DNA from 2 places in the Actinoplanes friuliensis DSM 7358 genome. Region 1 is predicted to be linked to the other one. Evidence: riboswitches for the same ligand, from Rfam matches in the RefSeq annotation. Region 1 holds a riboswitch; the other holds the start of a gene.
The links. A riboswitch is a leader RNA that binds a small molecule or an ion and turns the genes downstream of it on or off. The one in region 1 is predicted to bind cyclic di-AMP.
Positions count from the first base shown of each region.

Region 2: another riboswitch for cyclic di-AMP. It lies ahead of AFR_RS10070 (C40 family peptidase); the one in region 1 lies ahead of AFR_RS02335 (coiled-coil domain-containing protein).

Region 1 covers NC_022657.1:482,951-486,256, reverse strand. Annotated here, with positions in the region: gene AFR_RS02335 (coiled-coil domain-containing protein) at 1-901, opposite strand, end outside; cyclic di-AMP (ydaO/yuaA leader) riboswitch at 905-1,041, opposite strand; cyclic di-AMP (ydaO/yuaA leader) riboswitch at 1,321-1,457, shown strand; gene AFR_RS02330 (coiled-coil domain-containing protein) at 1,463-2,485, shown strand; gene AFR_RS02325 (glycoside hydrolase family 65 protein) at 2,552-3,306, opposite strand, start outside.
Region 2 covers NC_022657.1:2,155,497-2,158,802, forward strand. Annotated here, with positions in the region: gene AFR_RS10060 (type 1 glutamine amidotransferase) at 1-54, opposite strand, end outside; gene AFR_RS10065 (Mur ligase family protein) at 44-1,264, opposite strand; cyclic di-AMP (ydaO/yuaA leader) riboswitch at 1,726-1,889, shown strand; gene AFR_RS10070 (C40 family peptidase) at 1,929-2,702, shown strand; gene mraZ (division/cell wall cluster transcriptional repressor MraZ) at 3,112-3,306, shown strand, end outside.

The sequences.
Region 1 (3,306 bases):
TGCTGCTGCCTGTGGCGTCGCCGCCGAAGCCGTTCTTGTCGGCGGCGAAGTCACAGGCACGACCCTTGGGGTGCTCGCCGCTGTTCTGCTGCCGGAAGCATGCGACGAAGCGTGTGAAGCCGTCCTTCTTGGCTTCCTTCATCGCGTGCAGCGTGCGCGGCGTGATGCAGCCGGACGAGGTGGGGTCGTTGATGCTGCAGGACTCGTTGGGCAGCTCACCGTTGGAGTTCCGCGGCGCCGCGGCGGCCTTCGAGCTGCTGCCGCCGTCGCTGGAGCTGCTGCCACCGGACGAGTCCGAGGCGTCGGAGCTGCCACTGGCCGCGTTGGCGGCCTTCAGGGCGTTCTCGGCCTGCGTCTTGCGCTTGGCCATGACGGTGAGCTGACGCTGCTGGTCGCGGATCTCGGCGTCGATCGCGACCTTCGCCTGCTCCTGCTGCGTCTTCGAGTCCTTCAGATCGCGGACGGCCCGGTCCTGCTTGACCGCGATCGTCTCCAGGGTCTGTACGCGGTCCAGCATGCTGCCGGTGGAGTCGGCGGTGACCAGCGCGGTCATCGGCCCGAGCCGCCCGGTGCGGTACGACTGCTGGACGATGTCGTCCAGCGCCGCCTGCTTCGGGCCGAGCTCGGTGTTGATCTCCTTGAGCTTGTCGATCAGCTGCTGCTGGCGCTTCCTGGAGGTCGCCAGGGCCTCCTTGGCCTCGACGAAGCCCTTGGACGCCGCCTCGAGCTGCTGGACCAGGGACTTCGAGCCGCCCTCACCGTCGTCGCCCGAGTCACCGGGCGCGGCGAGCGGCCGGGGTGACGCCGAGGCGGAGGACGGGGCGACGAGTGCCAGACCCGTGGTGGCGACGAGCGCCGCGAGGACGGTCGCTAATCGCCGGCGGGCAGGTTTGAGCCTCACGTGCTTTCCTTCCGTCGGCCGCCGACCGAGTTAGCTGACGGGTTCGGGACGGAAGCGATCCCTACCACTGTGACGTGGATTCACCCCATAACACGGGTGGGTCCCCGGCTCGCCTTGCGGCGATTAGGCGGCGGTCTGCTGTGAGACCGTGACGAACACTACCCATCGATGTCACGAATCGACAGGTGTCGTACTGAGCGCAACAATGCAAATACGCGGCGTGATTTCGTGACGGAAAGAATGCAACGACTCACATTGATGTGCCGTTACGGGCTATGACCTGCGTCATTCCATCGAGCAGTAACGGAAAGTCGTTGCCGGGTAACGCTTTTCACCACCGTTGCCGGACTGTCACCAGGGCAGTTGTCAGGTAAGCTGGCCGCCGGTCACTGCCAAGAAGGCACCGCCCCCAAGGTGCCGGCAGCCCACCGCCTAATCGCCGCGAGGCGAGCCGGGGACCCATGTGTAGTAGTGGGGTGAATCCACGTAACCGTGGTAGGGATCGCTTCCGTCCCGAACCCGTCAGCTAACCCGGTCGGTGGTCACGCGGAAGGATTGTGAATGACGGCAAGACCCCGCCGGTGGCTCGTTCTCGCCCTGGCACCGCTCGTAGCGGTCACGATGCTGCTCGTGCCCGCATCACCGGCGAGCGCCGACCCCGACGACGACAAGAAGTCGTCGACCGCCGACGACGGCGATGACGATCCGCTCCTGAACGACGTCCTCGACTCCACGGGACGACGCTTCCTGGCGGCCAAATCAGCGGTTGCGAAGTCGACCAAGACCCAGCTGGGTCTGGCCCTCAAGGTCAAGAATGCCGAGACCCGGCGGGACTCTCTGCTCCCCGAGGTCGGCGCGGTCGCGGCCCAGCAGTACCGCACCGGTGGCATCTCGACGATGGGCTTCCTGCTCAACACCGACGGCCCGGACGGCTTCCTCAAGAAGGCGGTCTCCCTCGAGGAGATCAACGCCATCAACGACGGCAAGCTGCACGAGCTGTACGAGGCGATCGACGACGTCAGCACGCAGAAGGCCCGCCTCGATCAGGAGGTCAAGGCCCAGCAGCAGAATCTGGCCTCGATGAAAAAGCAGAAGGAGTCGGCGGAGAACGCCCTGGCCAAGGTCGGCGGCAAGTCCGTGACCGGCGGCTTTGTCCTCTCCAAGTCACCGGTGGCGGCCCCCGCTCCCCGCAACTCCGACGGCGATTTCGGCCCGGAGTCGTGCAGCGTGAACGACCCGACGACCAGCGGCTGCATCACCCCGCGGACCTTCCACATGTACAAGGAAGTCAAGAAGGCGAAGTTCAAGAGGTTCGTCGGCTGTCACCGCAACGGCGGACCGTTCGAGCATCCCAAGGGCCGGGCCTGCGACTGGTCCCTGCAGAACAGCGGCTTCGCCCCCTGGCACAACCAGGACACCCGGGAGTACGGCAACAACCTGATGGCGTTCCTGGTCCGTAACGCCGACCGGCTCGGCATCCTGTACGTCATCTGGAACAGACAGATCTGGTTCCCGGCGACCGGCTGGAAGTCCTACTCCGGCCCGTCCGACCACACGGACCACGTCCACGTCTCGATGCTTTAGCGCTGCTCCGGACCAACAGAAAGCCCCCGTCCTCCTCGAGGACGGGGGCTTCTTGCTGTAGCTCGGTCAGCTGCCGGTGGCCCGGCGGACCGGGGCCCGACCGGCCGGCTGCGTCGGCGCCGGGCCCATCGGGCCCTGCGGCGGGATCGGCAGCACGACCGGCTTCACCTGGGTGATCGTGACCTCCTTGCCGTGGTGCAGGAGGTCCAGCCGGGCCGAACCACCGCCGTTGCGCAGCGAGTAGGTGACCTCGTCCGCCGTGACCTCCACCCGCAGCCGCAGGCCGCGCCAGAGCAGGGAGAACTCCAGGCCGTTGATCCGGCTGGGCAGGCGCGGCGCGAACGACAGCTGGCCGTTCGAGTCCCGCATGCCGCCCAGACCGGCCACGAGGGCGATCCAGGAGCCGGCCAGGGAAGCCACGTGGACGCCGTCACGGGCGTTCTGGTGCAGGTCGTGCAGGTCCATCAGGGCGGCTTCACCCAGGTAGTCGTGGGCCAGCTCGAGGTGACCCACCTCGGCCGCCATCACGGCCTGGATGCACGCCGACAGCGACGAGTCCCGGACCGTCCGCGCCTCGTAGTACGCGAAGTTGCGCGCCTTCTCCTCGGGGGTGAAGGCGTCACCGCGCACGTACATGGCCATGACCAGGTCGGCCTGCTTGACCACCTGCTTGCGGTACAGGTCGAAGTACGGGTAGTTCAGCAGCAGCGGGTAGACCTCCGGCGGAGTGTTCTGGAAGTCCCACTCCTGCAGCCGCGTGAAGCCCTCCGACTGCTGGTGCACCCCGAGCTCCCGGTCGTACGGGATGTGCACCGAGGCCG
Region 2 (3,306 bases), 1.7 Mb from region 1:
GGAAAGCAGGTCCGGGTAGATCCAGACGATCCGGAGGGTGCTCTCAGTTGACACGGTCCAACTCCGCTCGGATGTCCTGGAACGCCGTGTAGTTCGCGATCACTTCGAGGCGTCCCGGCGGGCTCGCCCGCACTGCCTCGTCGAAGGTAGTCACGTGGCGGAAGGCCACATCGTTCACTTCCAGTCGTACGGCGAGGTCGTAGGCCCGGTCACCGGTGATCAGGACCTGCCGCCCGCGCAGAGGGGAGAAGTCGACGTCGTAGAGCCACGACGTGTCGAAGCCGTCGGGGTCCCGGGCGTTGATGGAGAGCAGTGTCGGAGCCACCTCGGCCATGTCGAAGGCCTCGAGCCAGCTGGCGGGGTTCTTGGCCAGCAGCAGCCGGATGTTGCGGCCGTCGCGCTCGACCTGGGCGTACCGGCCGGCCACCGAGGCGACACCGGCCAGGCGGGGGACGGCCTCTATGGGCCGGACGCCGAACTCGGCGGCGACGGCCAGCGCGGTGGCGGCGTTGCCGAGGTTCACCTGTCCGGGGAGCTGGAGCTTGACCAGGTGCCAGTCGCCCTTGGGGTCGAGGACACCCTCGTCCTCGACGGTCCACTGGGCCTGGGGGCGGCGCAGCGGGCAGCCGGTGCACCACCATTCGCCGTTGGCGCGCTCGATGGGGGAGCCGCACTCGGGGCAGACGAAGGAGTCGTCGTGCCAGCGCTGACCGGCGCTGAACCAGACGACATTGGCGGTGTTGATCGCGGCCCAGACGACCATCGGGTCGTCCGCGTTCGCGACGACGTGGATGTCGGGGTGGGCGGCGAGGGCGGTGCGCCACATCTGCGCCATCATCGCCACCTCCTTCGCCCGGTCGAGCTGGTCGCGGGACAGGTTGAGCAAGGCGACCACACGCGGGGTGGTCTCGTCGATCACCCGGGCGAGGTAGTGCTCGTCGACCTCGAGGACCGCGAACGGGGTGGCACCGGCCTTGGCCAGCGCCGAGGTGTGCCCGGTGGGCATGTTGGCGCCGAAGGAGTTGGTGGCGACCGGGCCGAGGACGCCGAGGGCGGCGGCGGTGAACCGGGTCGTGGTGGTCTTGCCGTTGGTGCCCGACACGAGCGCGATCGCACGGCCGGCGGCGAGGTTCCTGAGCAGGTCAGGATCGATCTTGAGACCGATCCACCCGCCGATCACCGAGCCGTCACCGCGTCCCGCGGCCCGAGAGAGCGCCGCAGCGGTTCGCGACACGGAGGTCGCGACCTTGGCCCGTAGGGGCAATTTCCCGTCCGTCACGGCGACGAGGGTACCGGAAACGGACACTACGTCGAGTGGTGGAGCGGCCCGCGCGGCCTGGGAGGGGTCCGCAGGCCGAAGCTCGGCCGAACGGATGATCTCCACCCCGCCGCCCGGCGTCGTGTTTGGCCCGCTGGGGGCGTTTGCGACGGCAATCTCCCGACCTCGGACACGCGCATGATCCACCCTGCTGCGGCTTTTTGTGTGTTGTGTTTCACCCGTAACCTTCACCGGAGCGTGATCACAGAACTACGCAAAGCGCTGGCATTTGTCACGGGGTGGTTACAAACCGGACAGGCTCCGGTATGCCAAATACGCTGCGTAACCAAGCAAGGCCCGACAGTCGGCCCGGAAATCGGGTAGCAAGGTCCCTGCCGGTGAGCATCCGCTCGCCGCTCGTACCGCACCGGACCACGCCGAGCCCTGCCCCGGTCCGCGCGGCACGACCACGGAAGCAGCTTCAACCACACAGGCATACGGGGGCAGGGACGGGGGACCCAGATCCGGTCCGGCAGTTGCGGACCTTGGGGTGAAGTCACCTTTTGGCGACCGGGCACACCTTCCCGCCCGAACCCGACAGCTAACCTCGCAGGCGTGCCGGAGGGATATCTCTACCGTGCACGAACGCAGTTCGAGCCGTGGCCGCCGCATGCCCGGAACCGGAACCATCGCACTGTCCCTGGGTGCGTGCCTCTGCGCCGGCCAGCTGATCGGTACGCCGGCGGCATCCGCCGCTCCCGTCGTCACGGCGGCAGCCGCGGCGCCGGCGGTCAAGCCGAAGATCACCAACTCCGCGACCCGCTCCGTCGCGTGGGGCAAGAAGGTCAGCGTCACCGCCAAGGTGATCGACCCGAAGACCGGCAAGGTCGTCACCCGCGGTTCGGTACGCCTCCAGGCCAAGCGAGACGGCAAGTGGCGCACCTGGGTGACGAAGAAGCTGTCCTCGAAGGGGACGGTGAAGCTCACCGCGGAGCCGCACATCACCGGCTACTTCCGCACGCAGTACACCGGGGCCACGAACATCCGCTGGGCGACCAGCGGGGCCATCAAGATCACGGTGAAGAGCAGCGGGGCGAAGGTTCTCGCCCAGGCGAAGAAGCACAAGGGCGCGCTGTACAAGTTCGGTGCCTCGGGCCCCAAGCGCTTCGACTGCTCGGGCTACACCCAGTACGTCTACAAGAAGACGACGGGTAAGAAGCTCCCGCACAAGGCGAACTCGCAGCAGAAGTACGGCAAGGCGGTCGCCAAGAGCAAGAAGAAGATCGGCGACCTGATCGTCGTCCGGTCGGGTTCCTACGGCACCCACGCCGGCATCTACGCCGGCAACGGGTACATGTGGGACTCGCCGCACTCGGGCGCCCGGGTCGGCAAGCACAAGATCTGGAGCAAGAACTACGTCGTGCGCCGCCTCGTCGCCGCGTGAGGTAGAGCAGTGAAGTAGTAAGAGCAGTACGAGAGTCAGTGGGGCGTGACCCGTTTCGGGTCACGCCCCACTGTCGTATTCCCTCCACTTCGCTCCCCGGATCGCGGGAGGAGGGTTCGCGGGCGGTAAAGAACGCCCGATTTCTGGGGACTTTCGTGCCCGCCTGGGCGGCATGTCGGAAAGTGGACCATGGTCGGAGGCCCGAACCCCTCCACTTCCACCTCACCGGCTCTGACGTGCGCATTCATCCGCGAATCGGCTTCGCAGACCGGTCCATTCTTGTTGCGAGTGGAGGGAAGTGGAGTAGAGTGGAGCGCAGTGGCAGGGCCTGAGGAGCTGACTCCGAGGGGGTTGCCGGCCCAGACGACAGGCGGTCCGCGAAACCGCCGGGGGCAGGGGGGTCAGGCCGATGTTTCTCGGCACTCACACCCCGCGCCTCGACGACAAGGGCCGGCTGATCCTCCCGGCGAAGTTCCGTGACGAACTGGCGGGAGGTGTCGTGATCACCAAGGGGCAGGAACGTTGCCTTTACGTCTTCCCGATGCCCGAGTTCCAGCGCATCGCGGGGCAGCTCCGTGAGGCACCGGTCACGAACAAGGCCGCC